DNA from 4 places in the Tardiphaga sp. 42S5 genome. Region 1 is predicted to be linked to each of the others. Evidence: predicted binding sites of a transcription regulator. Region 1 holds the regulator's gene; each other region holds the start of a gene.

Region 1 (3,345 bases):
CGAAGTCGGCAAAGCTTTGTTCGCACAGCCGCGCGGCGAGGCGTTCACCGTCCGGGCTCTTGAACAGGTTCGACATGTGCCAGAGCTTGGTGGCCTGCTCCTGCAGCGCGGCGACCATATGCGGATGCGCATGACCGAGCGCGTTCACGGCCACGCCGCTGGTGAAATCGAGATAGCGCTCGCCATCGGTTCCAATCAGCCACGCGCCCTCACCGCGCTCGAAAGCGACATCCGCACGCGCGAAAACAGGCAGCAAGTGAGCCTGAGAGAGGGGCGAGGACGTTGCGTTGCTGGTCATAACCGATCCGATCGAAAAGACGGCGTCCACGTCGATGACAATTGTACGAAATCGAACAACGGACCCTAGAAACGAAACGTGCCGCCCTTCTCGGGCGGCACGTGGGCATTATTCTATGTGTGCTGTGAAGACTGTCAACCGCGCACTGCGGCTTTCGAGTCACACGGAGTCGCAGAAAAAGCCGATTTTGCAGCTTTACTTGCAGAAGCATGTGGACGCGGCATGCCCGACTCTTGCGCGCGAGTCACGGCATATTGTAGCTTTTGCCTCGTCGGATACGACATCTCGTGCGGCGGTAGATCCTTTTGACACATCCAGTGCGGCGTAACAGCCGGACGCGAAATTCGCGCCCGGTGAGCGCTAAAGGATTCTGACCGCAGGGATTTTTGAAGTCTCAACTCGCAGCGCTGCCCGGTCAGGCCGGCGCTCACGAAGGGAAAACGGCGATGACGGTAATGACATGGACCGACGATCGCGTCGAACAGTTGAAGAAACTCTGGGAAGGCGGCCTTTCCGCCAGCCAGATCGCTGCGGAACTCGGTAACGTGACCCGCAACGCCGTGATCGGCAAGGTTCACCGCCTTGGCCTGTCCGGCCGTGCCAAGAGCCCCTCCTCGGCAGCTCCGCGGCAGCGCAAGGCGCGCCCGGCCCAGCAGATGGTACGTGTCGCCCGCCCGATGGCACGCGGCAATACCGCGCTGGCCCATAATTACGAGATCGAGGCCGAGCCCGATCCGATCGCCTATGACAACATTGTGCCGATCAGCCAGCGCCTGTCGCTGGTCGAACTCAACGAAGCCACTTGCCATTGGCCGATCGGCGATCCGTCGAGCGCGGACTTCTACTTCTGCGGCGGCAAGGCCCTGGCCGGCGCCCCCTATTGCGCGCATCACTCGCGCATCGCTTATCAGCCGGCCAGCGATCGCCGCCGCGCAGTGCCGAAGCCGACGCGCTGAGCTGGAAAGCATCTAAGCCAAATGAAAATGCCCGGTGATGAGCCGGGCATTTTTTGTTTGGGGGCTTCTAACCTCGCCCCGCTTGCGGGGAGAGGTCGGCGTCCGCATGAGGGCGTCGGGTGAGGGGGGCGCTCCACAGACTCCGAAGGCGATGGAGAGTCCCCCTCATCCGACCCGGCGTCGCTGCGCTATGCTGGGCCACCTTCTCCCCGCAGGCGGGGAGAAGGAAGATACCTACTCCGCCGCCTTGTCGAAGCGGTCGTCCAGCGCGTAGCCGGCGCCGCGGACGGTGCGGATCGGATCGGGCTCACCGGCGGGATTGAGCAGCTTGCGCAGGCGGCCGATATGCACGTCGACGGTGCGCTCGTCGATATAGATGTCGCGGCCCCAGACGCTGTCGAGCAACTGCTCGCGGCTGAACACGCGGCCCGGATGTTCCAGGAAGAACTCCAGCAGGCGATATTCGGTCGGACCGAGATCGATCGGACGGCTTGAGCGCACGACGCGGCGCTTGTCACGGTCGAGTTCGATGTCGCCAAACGCCAGGACGGTGGCGAGACGCTCGGGAGCTGCACGACGGAGCAGGCCCTTCACGCGGGCCAGGAGCTCCGGCACGGAGAACGGCTTGACGATGTAGTCGTCGGCACCGGTGGCGAGACCGCGAACGCGCTCGCTCTCTTCGCCACGCGCCGTCAGCATGATGATCGGCAATGCCTTGGTTTCGGGCCGTGCGCGCAGGCGGCGGCACAGTTCGATGCCGGACAGGCCCGGCAGCATCCAGTCGAGCACCACGAGATCCGGCACCCGCTCTTTCAAGCGGGTGTCGGCGTCGTCGCCGCGAGCGACGGTTTCAACATCATAGCCTTCGGCGTCGAGGTTGTAGCGAAGAAGCGTCGTGAGGGCTTCCTCGTCCTCCACCACCAGAATGCGTGCATTCACAGCCATATGGTCAATATCCTCAGTGAGGTCCGAAAAGCCTTTAGATCATGATCCTTGCGGAAGACTGGCTCCCACTTTTCCGGATCATGCTTCAGACCGTCGGCGTATTCGCGAATGTGGTCATGTCGCCCTTCGGGCGCTTGTCGAGGATTTGCTGGCCCTCGATCATGTAGAACACGGTTTCCGCAATATTGGTGGCATGGTCACCGATCCGCTCGATGTTCTTGGCGCAGAACATCAGGTGGATACAGAACGAAATGTTACGCGGGTCTTCCATCATATAGGTCAGGAGTTCGCGGAACAGCGAGGTGCAGATCGCGTCGATTTCCTCGTCGCCCTTCCACACCGTCATCGCAGCGGGCAGATCGTGTGCGGCATAGGCGTCGAGCACGGCCTTGACCTGGGTGGTCACGAGGTCGGTCATGTGTTCGAGGCCGCGGATCAGCTTCAGCGGATGGAAGTCGCTGTCGAGTGCATTGACGCGCTTACCGATATTCTTGGAGAGATCGCCGATGCGTTCCAGATCGGTGGCGACGCGCAGCGCGCCGACGATCTCGCGCAAATCGACAGCCATCGGCTGGCGTTTGGCGATGGTCAGCACGGCGCGCTCTTCGATCGTGCGCTGCAACTGGTCGATCTCGGCGTCGGTGGCGACGACGCGCGCACCGAGCGCGACGTCCCGGCGGATCAGCGCATCGACGGATTCGACGATCTGCCGTTCCGCGAGGCCACCCATCTCGGCGACGAGACGGGTCAGCTCCTGCAGATCGTCGTCGAAAGCCTTGGTGGTGTGTTCAAAAGCCATCTCAAATTCCTCCCGCGAATATGTCGCGTCAGCCGAAGCGGCCGGTGATGTAATCCTGGGTGCGGCGATCGGTCGGTGATGTGAAGATCTTGTTGGTCTGATCGAACTCGATCAACTCGCCGAGATACATGAAGGCTGTGCTGTCGGAGACGCGGGCAGCCTGTTGCATGTTATGGGTCACGATCGCGATCGTGTACTGATCCTTCAACTCGTCGATCAGCTCCTCGATCTTCGCGGTCGAGATCGGATCCAGCGCCGAGCACGGCTCGTCGAACAGGATCACTTCCGGCCGCACCGCGATGGTGCGCGCGATGCACAGGCGCTGCTGCTGACCGCCCGACAGGCTG
Region 2 (3,345 bases), 3.1 Mb from region 1:
CCGGCCGCAGGCAGCAGATGCCACGCACGATCAGTTCAACGGATACACCGGCATTCGACGCCTCATAGAGCGCATCGATGATTTCCGGATCGACCAGCGAATTCATCTTGAGCCAGATCGCACCCGGCTTGCCGCTGCGGGCGAATGCCGCTTCGCCGCGGATGTGTTCGAGCATGCGCCCGCGCAAGGTCAGCGGCGATACGGCCATCTTCTCGATGTCGCTCGGCTCGGCATAACCGGTGATATAGTTGAACACGCGTGCGGCATCGCGACCGATGATCGGGTCGGATGTGAAATATGACAGATCGGTGTAGATGCGCGCGGTGACCGGATGATAGTTGCCGGTGCCGGTGTGCACGTAGGTCGTGAGCGAGCCGCCCTCGCGGCGCACCACCAGCGACAGCTTGGCATGGGTCTTCAATTCCAGGAAGCCATAGACCACTTGGACACCAGCGCGTTCGAGATCGCGCGCCCAGCGGATATTGGCCTCTTCGTCGAACCGCGCACGCAGCTCGACGAGCGCCGTTACCGACTTACCGGCTTCGGCGGCCTCGACCAGCGTGCGGACAATCGGCGAATTGTTGGAGGTGCGATACAGCGTCTGCTTGATCGCCACCACGTCCGGATCGCGCGCAGCCTGCTGCAGGAACTGCACGACGACGTCGAAGGACTCATAGGGATGATGGACAATCAGGTCCTTCTGACGGATCGCCGCAAAGATGTCGCCGCCATGATCGCGGACACGTTCCGGATGACGCGGCACATAGGGCACGAATTCGAGATCGGGCCGATCGAGCCGCGTGAGCTGCGAGACCTCGTTCATGGCGAGAATGCCGTCGACCAGCAGGATTTCGTCATCCGAGGTCGCCAGCGCGCGCTGCACGAAGGCACGGAGTTCTGCCGGCATGCCGGCTTCGATTTCGAGGCGGATCACCGACCCTCTGCGGCGACGCTTCAGCGCCGTCTCGAACAGCCGGACCAGATCCTCGGCCTCTTCTTCGACTTCAAGTTCACTGTCGCGGATGATGCGGAAGGCACCCTGCCCCTGAACAGTGTAGCCCGGGAATAGACGCGCGATGAACAGGCCAGTGGCCTGTTCCAGCGTGATAAGGCGGACCGCGCCGTCCTTGCCGGGGGTCGGCAGGCGGATGAAGCGATCGATCTTGCCGGGCATGCGGATCAGCGCGTTCATCGTCTTGCCGTCGGACACCCGCGACAGATGCAGCGCGATGGTGAAGCCGAGGCTCGGAATAAACGGGAACGGGTGCGCCGGATCGATCGCCAGCGGCGTCAGCAGCGGGAAAATGTTGTGGAGGAAATGATCCTCGATCCAGGTCCGGTCGGCCTTGCTGACCTCCTTGCCGTCGAGCAGCACGATTCCCACATCGGCCAGCATGCCGCGCTGGTCGCGCCAGATCGCCTGCTGATCGCTGCCGAGCTTGGAGACCGCGCTGTTGATCAGCACCAGTTGCTCAGCCGGGGTCAAGCCGTCCGGGCTGCGCTCGCTGATTCCCTCACGGACCTGCGCCTTGATGCCGGCGACGCGGACCATGAAGAATTCATCAAGGTTGTTCGCGGAAATCGACAGGAAGCGGACGCGCTCCAGCGCCGGATGGCCCGGATTGACGGACTCCTCAAGGACGCGGCGATTGAAATGCAACCAGGACAGCTCGCGATTGATGAAGCGCTCGGGACCCGACGCGACCACCTCTGCCGGCTTCGCTTCGCCCTTTTTCTCTTCAATAACAATCTCTTCTGCGGAGTCCATGAGGCAGCAATCCATCCAGTTCAAGCAGCGCTATAGTGCCGGCAAATCACAGCGGACATTGCGTCAGTTGCGTGACGCTTCGATGACATTGAGGAACCTGCCTGCCGCGCCGTCAAGGCACGGTTTGACGCGCCGCGTTTAGCGTCCAAGGCTTAAGTCAGGCGTCGCGCAGCAGTTCCGCGGCCAATGCACGGGTCACCGGCCGCCCAAGCCGGAGCGCCTCGCTATCCAGCAATTCCACCGTATGGCGGGCGGCGGCGAATGACCGCTCGATGCGGCTGGCCACATAGCTGACCACGCTCTCGTCGATGCTGAGCTGGCGGTCGGCGCAAAACTTCACGATCAGCGCCCGAAACAACCCGTCATCCGGCGGCAGCAGATTGACTACCGGGATCGCACGGAGCCGCGACCGCAGATCGCGCAACTCGACCTCCATGGCGGCCGGGGCGACCCGCGCCGTAATCAGCACATAGGCGTTGTCCTGACGTGCCAGATTAAGAAGGTGGAACAGCGCCCGCTCGTCGAAGGCACCGGCATTGAGATCCTCCACCACCAGTGCGTTGGTCACCAACTCAGCCGGAACCGTCGCAGCCGTCAGGCTGTGCGCCATGGTGGAGCGCCCCCCGGCCTCCTCGGCCCAGATCGCCGCCAGATGGCTCTTGCCGGACCCTTCCGGGCCGACAAGGAGCATGACCCGGTTCGGCCAGTCCGGCCAGCAGTCGATCAGTCCCAGCGCCTCGGCATTGGCCGGGCCCTCAAGGAAGTTGTCGCGGGACAGACTCTCCGCATGGGGCAGCGCGAACGCCAGTTGACGGGGTTGGACGCGGGCGACCACGCAAATACTCCTGCCGGCTCCGCCGGCGAACGTCACGAATACCGGTTTACCGGGGCTCTTGACCGGGTTCGATGGTGCTCATGTGTCGCATCCACTCGACGAGATAGAAGGACACAGAGAGCAGCGTCAAGACGGTCACAAAGCCCATTAAAATCAAATCGTAAGGCGAGGATTTGAAACCAAATCCGAGGGCAGCAAGGACCAAGGCTGCGAACGCCACCTGCGCCACCGTATTGAGCTTCGACACCATCAGCGGCTTCATCGGGATCGGCTTGCCGAACAACCATGACACAATCACGGCGCCCACGATCATGATATCCCGCGACACCACGAGAATCACGATCCAACGCGGAACTGCCCCCCATATCCCCAGGGAGACATAGATCGAGACCAGCAGCGCCTTATCGGCCAAGGGGTCGAGCAGCGCACCGAGTTCGCTGGCCATGTTGAAACGCTTGGCGAGAAAGCCGTCCACGGCATCGCTGACCCCCGCAATCACGAAGATTGCAAAGGCGATTTCCATCTGGTTCGAGGCAATCGCCCAGACGATCACGGGCACCAGCAGGATACGCCCGAGGGTGATTAAATTGGGGATACTCACGCGGCGCTTCCCGGCTCCGGCCTGTTTCGCAATCCGAGCTTGGGGGCTCCGACCGGCTTACCGCCTACATAGTAATCGGGATAGCGTTTACGAGCCATTGCGCAGGCGGGGATTCCGACGTAACCAGCCGAAAATACACAG
Region 3 (3,345 bases), 3.1 Mb from region 1:
GGCGCTCTGCTTCGCGCTACTCGCCTGTGCCTTCAACCTTTTGATCGGCTATGGCGGTCTGCTGTCCTTCGGCCACGCGATGTTCCTGGGCACCGCCGGCTACTGCACGGCGCATGCGCTGAAAGTGTGGGGCCTGACGCCCGAGTTGGGCATTGTCGTTGGTGTCGTCGCCGCCGCTGCGCTCAGCGTCGTCACCGGCCTGATCGCCATTCGTCGTCAGGGCATCTACTTCGCCATGATCACGCTGGCGCTGTCGCAGCTCCTGTACTTCGTCTATCTGCAGACGCCGTTCACCCATGGTGAAGACGGTATCCAGGGCATTCCGCAGGGCACGCTGTTCGGCCTGTTCAATCTCTCGAAGCCGGTCACGCTGTATTACGTGATTCTCGCCGGCTTCACGCTGGGCTTCCTGATCATCTACCGCGCCATCAACTCGCCATTTGGCGAGGTGCTCAAGGCGATCCGTGAGAACGAGCCGCGTGCGGTGTCGCTCGGCTACAAGACCGATCAATACAAGCTGCTGGCCTATATCCTGTCCGGCACGCTGGCGGGCTTCGCCGGCGCACTGAAGGTGTTCGTCGCACAGAACGCCTCGCTCACCGACGTGCACTGGAGCATGTCCGGTGAAATCGTGCTGATCACGCTGGTCGGCGGCCTCGGTACGCTGTTCGGTCCCGTGGTCGGCGCCTTCGTGATCATCGCCATGCAGCAATACCTCGCCGGCTTCGGCCAGTGGGTGACGGTGATCCAGGGCGTGATCTTTGTGGTCTGCGTGCTGACCTTCCGCCGCGGCGTCATCGGCGAAATCGCGCATTACTTCAAACGGTCGCTGTAGTTCGCCGTTGTCCTACTTCTCCGATCCGGAGGCGGTGGCACGCTATGCAGAAGGCCCGGTGCGGCAAGTGCCGGGCTTCCTTGGGCTGCAGCAGATGGCGGGTATTCTCCTTGCGGAACGAGCGCCGGACGACGCCCATGTGCTCGTGCTTGGCGCGGGCGGCGGACTGGAGCTGAAAGCATTCGCGGCGATGCGGCCTGGATGGCGTTTTTGCGGCGTCGATCCATCGGCCGAGATGCTGGGACTGGCCAAGCGCATGCTCGGTCCGCTTGCATCGCGCGTCGATCTCCATGAAGGCTATATCGACGGCGCGCCCGAGGGGCCGTTCGATGCGGCGACCTGCATCCTGACCCTGCATTTCATCCCGGAGGAGGAGCGTCGACGCACGCTGGCCGAGGTGCACCGGCGGCTCAAGCCGGGTGCTCCCTTCGTTGTCGCCCACCACAGCTTTCCCCAGCACGACGGAGAAAAGGCCAGATGGTTGTCCCGTTACGCAGCTTTTGCGGCGGCATCCGGCGTGCCGGCCGCCAATGCGGAGAATGCGATCTCGGCGATCGGCGAACGCTTGCCGCTGCTGTCGCCGGAGCAGGACGAAGCCCTGCTGCGGGACGCGGGCTTCACCGACATCGCCCTTTTCTATGCCGGGTTCACGTTCCGGGGCTGGGTCGCCTACAGGGCGTAGCTGTCGAGGGGCTGTGGTCGACTTTCCGCCGCAGCGTGAATGGCGAAATCGCGCATTACTTCAAGCGGTCGCTCTAAATCCAAGCACTGCCTCAGGAAAAGCAGGCTGTCATAAAGCGGTGGATGATCGGGCCTAAAAGGTGCGCGATTGCCCGTCTTGGCCGGAAATGCTTTATGACATCCGTGTGACACAGGGCCGCCGGCGGTGGCCCCGCGGGACCATGTCCGCCATCTGGCGGTCCGGTCGCTGCGTTTTCCTGACAGTTGGATGAGATGATGCTGCGTTGGTTCCGGTCCTTTCTGCCCCGGGAGGAAAGGTTTTTCGACCTGTTCGCCCGCCATTCAGTGACCGTGGTCGAGGGCTCCAAGGCGCTTGCGGGGATGCTGGAAGGCGGCGACGAGACGCCGGTCTACTGTCAGCGCGTCAACCAGTTCGAGAACGACGCCGACGCCATCACCCGCGAGGTGCTGACCGCCGTTCGCCGCACTTTCATCACGCCGTTCGATCGCGTCGACATCAAGAACCTCATCACGGCGATGGATGATTCCATCGACCAGATGCAGCAGACGGCGAAAGCGGTGATGCTGTTCGAGGTGCGCCAGTTCGAGCCGCCGATGCGCGAAATCGGCACGCTGCTGGTAGAGTGTGCCAACCTTGTCGGTCGCGCCGTGCCGCTGATGAGCGCCATCGGCGACAACGTCGGCCTGCTCACCGCGATCACTGAGGAGGTCGGCAAGCTCGAAGGCCGCGTCGACGATCTGCACGACATCGGGCTCAAGGAGCTGTTTCTCAAGCATCGCGACGCCAACACCATGGATTTCGTGGTCGGCGCCGAGATCTACAAGCACCTTGAAAAGGTGGCCGACCGCTTCGACGACGTCGCGAACGAGATCAACAGCATCGTCATCGAACAAGTATAAGGCAGGGCCATCAGGTGGACGCCACGCTCGCCTTTCCGGTGCTGATCGGCCTCATCGCCATCGCATTGCTGTTCGACTTTCTCAACGGCTTGCATGACGCTGCCAATTCGATCGCGACGATCGTCTCGACGCGTGTGCTGCGGCCGCAATATGCGGTGCTGTGGGCGGCATTCTTCAACTTCATCGCCTTCCTGGTGTTCGGTCTGCATGTCGCCAACACCATCGGCACGGGGATCATCGAGCCCAGCGTCATCGATCCCGCGGTGATCTTCGCAGCGCTCATGGGTGCCATCGTCTGGAACGTGATCACCTGGGGCCTCGGCATTCCCTCGAGCTCGTCGCATGCGCTGATCGGTGGCTTGCTCGGGGCAGGTGTTGCCAAGGCAGGTCTCTCGGCAGCCTTGTGGACCGGGCTGTCCAAGGCGCTGCTGGCCATCGTGCTGTCGCCGCTGGTGGGCTTCCTGCTGGCGCTGGTGCTGGTGGCTATCGTGTCATGGGCCTCGGTGCGCTCGACGCCCTTCGCCGTGGACCGCGCCTTCCGCATCCTGCAATTCGTCTCGGCTTCGCTCTATTCACTCGGCCATGGCGGCAACGACGCGCAAAAGACCATGGGCATCATCGCGGTGCTGCTGTACTCGCAGGGCCACCTCGGCACCGAGTTCTCGGTGCCGTTCTGGGTCGTGCTGTCGTGTCAGGCGGCGATGGCGCTGGGCACGCTGATGGGCGGTTGGCGCATCGTCCGCACCATGGGCCTGCGCATCACCAAGTTGACGCCGATGCAGGGGTTTTGCGCGGAGACGGGCGGCGCTGCGACGTTGTTTGCGGCGACGTTCCTCGGCGTTCCCGTCTCGACCACCCACACCATCACCGGCGCCATCGTCGGCGTCGGCGCAGCCCGTCGCGTATCA
Region 4 (3,345 bases), 2.6 Mb from region 1:
ATTGACGTCAGTGGTGACGGCGGAGATCTGGGCGGTCTGGGTCTGTTGCATCGGAATCCTCGCGAAATAGACGGCCAATTTAGCCGAGTTGCACCGGCGGCGCGACCGTTAATTTTACATCGCGCGGGCGAGATCGCGGCTGGTCAGATGAAAATTCGCATCTGCCGCCACCGGCGCACGCACCAGCTTGGCGCCGGCCGCCGCCTGGAACACTTCTCTGTGGTCGCGGAAATAGGCCGCGCATTCCTCCGGCGACGGGTAACGCCGGAGCAGCGTCCGGAACGCATGACGGTGCACCATGCACAGCCCGCAATGGCCGGACGGCCGGAATGCCAGCGTATCGACATCCTCCCGCCAGACAGGCGCTTCATCGTCGGTTGCGGCGTGGTTGTCGGTCATGATCGCCGATGTCTACCGTGTTTCCCTGCCCTGCCAAAGCGCCGGTGGTTTTGCGTCCGCTCCCGCTCTCCGCTATGACGGGCGCCCACACTGCCGGAGATCCCCGCGATGGCCCTGATGCCGGTTACCGATGCCATGGCCGCGATTCTCGCGGGCGCCGATGCGCTGCCTGAGGAGATGGTGCCGCTAGAAGACGCGTTCCACCGCGTGCTCGCCCGCGACATCGCTTCGCTGCGCACACAGCCACCGGAGCCCATGTCAGCGATGGACGGCTATGCGGTGCGCGCTGCCGATGCGACGTTGGGCGCCAAGCTCCGCGTCATCGGCGAGATCGCCGCAGGCAAGCCGTTCGACCGCCCGCTGCAGACCGGCGAAGCCCTGCGAATCTTCACCGGCGGCGTGCTGCCCGCTGGCGCCGACGCCGTGGTAATCCAGGAAGATACTACGCGCGATAGCGATATCGTTGGGATCAACGAGGCCGCGATTTCCGGCAAGCATATCCGCCCGGCCGGCGTCGATTTCAATGAAGGCGATGTGCTGCTGCGCGCCGGCACCCGCCTCACCGACCGCGATCTGGCGCTTGCCGCCGGCATGAACCATCCGTCACTACCCGTGCGGCGACGGCCGGTCGTTGCCGTGCTCGCCACCGGCGACGAACTGGTAATGCCCGGTGCGGTCCCCGGCCCCGGCCAGATCGTGCTCTCCAATGGCTTCGCGCTGCGTGCGCTGGCGCGTGCCGAAGGCGCCGAGGTGATCGATCTCGGTATCGCCGTCGATACGCTGGAGGCGACCACATCAGCCATTCAGCGCGCGATCGACCTGAAGGCCGACGTGCTGATCACCACCGGCGGTGCGTCGGTCGGCGACCACGACCTCGTGCAGCAATCCCTGATCAATGCCGGCGTCGAGATGGCGTTCTGGCGCATCGCCATGCGGCCGGGCAAGCCAATGATGCACGGACGCCGGCAGAGCATGCGGGTCATCGGCCTGCCCGGCAATCCCGTCTCGTCCTATGTCTGCGGCTTCCTGTTCATGGTGCCGCTGCTGCGCGCGCTGTCCGGTCGAAACGAGGTCGCTCACGCGCTCGAACCCGCGGTGCTCGGCCGCGACCTCGCCGCCAACGACCAGCGCGAGGATTACCTGCGCACTCGTCTGGAAACCCGTGGCGACGGCACCGTGGTGGCGACACCAGTGATGAAACAGGACTCGTCGCTGCTGGGAAATCTGGCTGTTGCCGAAGGACTTCTGATCCGCAAGCCATTCGCGCCGGCCGCGGCTGCCGGTGATCCATGCGCCATCATACGACTGCCAACCTAGCGGCCCCCCTCACAGAACGCCCCCGCGTTCAGAACTCCCACCTTGCGGCATGTTCCCAAACCTTTTTTCTGACTGAGATACCTTAACGCGGCTTCAGTCACTGAATTGTCACGTAACGCAGCGAGACATCGCAGCGAAACAAGATCGGTGCACAAATGGACTATTTCAAACGCTTCAATTTCCTGTTTGCGATGCCAACATTCGACGCCGACGATCTCGAGGGCATTCGCCTCAATCAGATCGTCGATGAGATCGAGCGGTCCGGCTTCGAGGTCGTCAAGGCGCGCAAGCTCGAAGACGCAACGATCGCGGTCCAGACCGACGCGGCGATCGGCTGCATGGTGGTCGACTGGGGCAAGAAGGGCCTCGAAGGCAAGACCGCGGCACTGATCAACCTGATGCGCAAACGGGGCCTCGATTTCCCCATCATCCTGCTGATCCGTCGCAAGCGGTTCGAAGACGTCCCGGTCGAGGTGCTCGATTTCATCGACGGCTATGTCTTCCTGTCGGAGGAAACACCGCCGTTCATCGCCAAGAATCTCATCAGCCGGTTGAAGCAATATGCCGAGACGCTGAAGACGCCGTTCTTCGGCGCTTTGGTCGACTATGCCGAGGAAGGCAACCAGCTCTGGACCTGCCCGGGCCACAATGGCGGCGTGTTCTACAGCCGCAGCCCGATCGGCCGCGTGTTCATGGAACATCTCGGCGAAGCCGTGTTTCGCGACGACCTCGACAATTCGGTGCTCGATCTCGGCGATCTGCTGACTCATGAGGGCCCTGCTTTGCAGGCGCAGAAGGAAGCCGCGCAGATTTTTGGCGCGGAGAAGACCTACTTCGTGCTCAACGGCACCTCGACCTCCAACAAGGTCGCGCTATCGGCTCTGGTCACCGATGGTGACCTCGTGCTGTTCGACCGCAACAACCACAAGGCGGCCTTGCACGGCGCATTGATGATCTCAGGCGGTGTGCCGATCTATGTGCCAACGACGCGCAATCCCTGGGGCCTGATCGGCCCGATGAACTGGGATGCGCTCGACGAGGACGCGCTGCGCGAGCGCATCCGTATCAATCCGCTGGTCACGGATCCCGAGGCCTGGAAGCGTCCACGCCCGTTCCGCGTCGCCGTGGTCGAACAGTGCACCTATGACGGCACCATCTACAGCGCCGAGATGATCATCGCGCGTATCGGCCATCTCTGCGATTACATCCTGTTCGACGAAGCCTGGGCGGGCTTCATGAAATTCCACCCGCTCTATGCCGGCCGGTTCGCCATGGGACTCAAGGACCTCGGCCCGGATTCGCCGGGTATCATCGCGACGCAGTCGACCCACAAGCAGCTCGCGAGCTTCTCGCAGGCGTCGCAGATCCACATGAAGGATCGTCATATCCGCGGCCAGAAACGCCGCGTCGAGCATCGGCGCTTCAACGAAAGCTTCATGCAGCACGCCTCGACCTCGCCGTTCTATCCGCTGTTCGCATCATTGGATGTCGGCGCGCAGATGATGAAGGGCCGCTCCGGCGAAGTGTTGTGGGACGATACGATCCGCCTCGGCATCGAACTGCGCAAGAAGATGCGCGCCGTCCGCCGCGAATTCGAGGAGAAGGAAACCCGCGCCGAGCGTCGCTGGT

The links. Region 1 encodes PhoB, which activates phosphate uptake and scavenging genes when phosphate is short. Its sites were predicted from a motif close to TGTCATNNANCTGTCAT; they were not measured.
Region 2: the regulator PhoB is predicted to act here: its motif matches at 1,840-1,856, upstream of SFY93_RS20345 (RNA degradosome polyphosphate kinase).
Region 3: the regulator PhoB is predicted to act here: its motif matches at 1,774-1,790, upstream of SFY93_RS20815 (DUF47 domain-containing protein).
Region 4: the regulator PhoB is predicted to act here: its motif matches at 1,812-1,828, upstream of SFY93_RS17515 (Orn/Lys/Arg family decarboxylase).

The regions. Positions count from the first base shown of each region.
Region 1 covers NZ_CP139027.1:1,233,791-1,237,135, reverse strand. The annotation lists gene SFY93_RS05790 (aspartate aminotransferase family protein) at 1-298, opposite strand, end outside; gene SFY93_RS05785 (GcrA family cell cycle regulator) at 745-1,254, shown strand; gene phoB (phosphate regulon transcriptional regulator PhoB) at 1,489-2,193, opposite strand; gene phoU (phosphate signaling complex protein PhoU) at 2,285-2,998, opposite strand; gene pstB (phosphate ABC transporter ATP-binding protein PstB) at 3,027-3,345, opposite strand, start outside.
Region 2 covers NZ_CP139027.1:4,366,648-4,369,992, forward strand. The annotation lists gene SFY93_RS20345 (RNA degradosome polyphosphate kinase) at 1-1,768, opposite strand, end outside; gene SFY93_RS20350 (P-loop NTPase family protein) at 1,926-2,603, opposite strand; gene SFY93_RS20355 (CDP-alcohol phosphatidyltransferase family protein) at 2,650-3,204, opposite strand.
Region 3 covers NZ_CP139027.1:4,463,638-4,466,982, reverse strand. The annotation lists gene SFY93_RS20825 (branched-chain amino acid ABC transporter permease) at 1-835, shown strand, start outside; gene SFY93_RS20820 (class I SAM-dependent methyltransferase) at 843-1,517, shown strand; gene SFY93_RS20815 (DUF47 domain-containing protein) at 1,793-2,437, shown strand; gene SFY93_RS20810 (inorganic phosphate transporter) at 2,452-3,345, shown strand, end outside.
Region 4 covers NZ_CP139027.1:3,788,535-3,791,879, reverse strand. The annotation lists gene SFY93_RS17530 (CbtB domain-containing protein) at 1-51, opposite strand, end outside; gene SFY93_RS17525 (hypothetical protein) at 115-399, opposite strand; gene glp (molybdopterin molybdotransferase MoeA) at 508-1,716, shown strand; gene SFY93_RS17515 (Orn/Lys/Arg family decarboxylase) at 1,872-3,345, shown strand, end outside.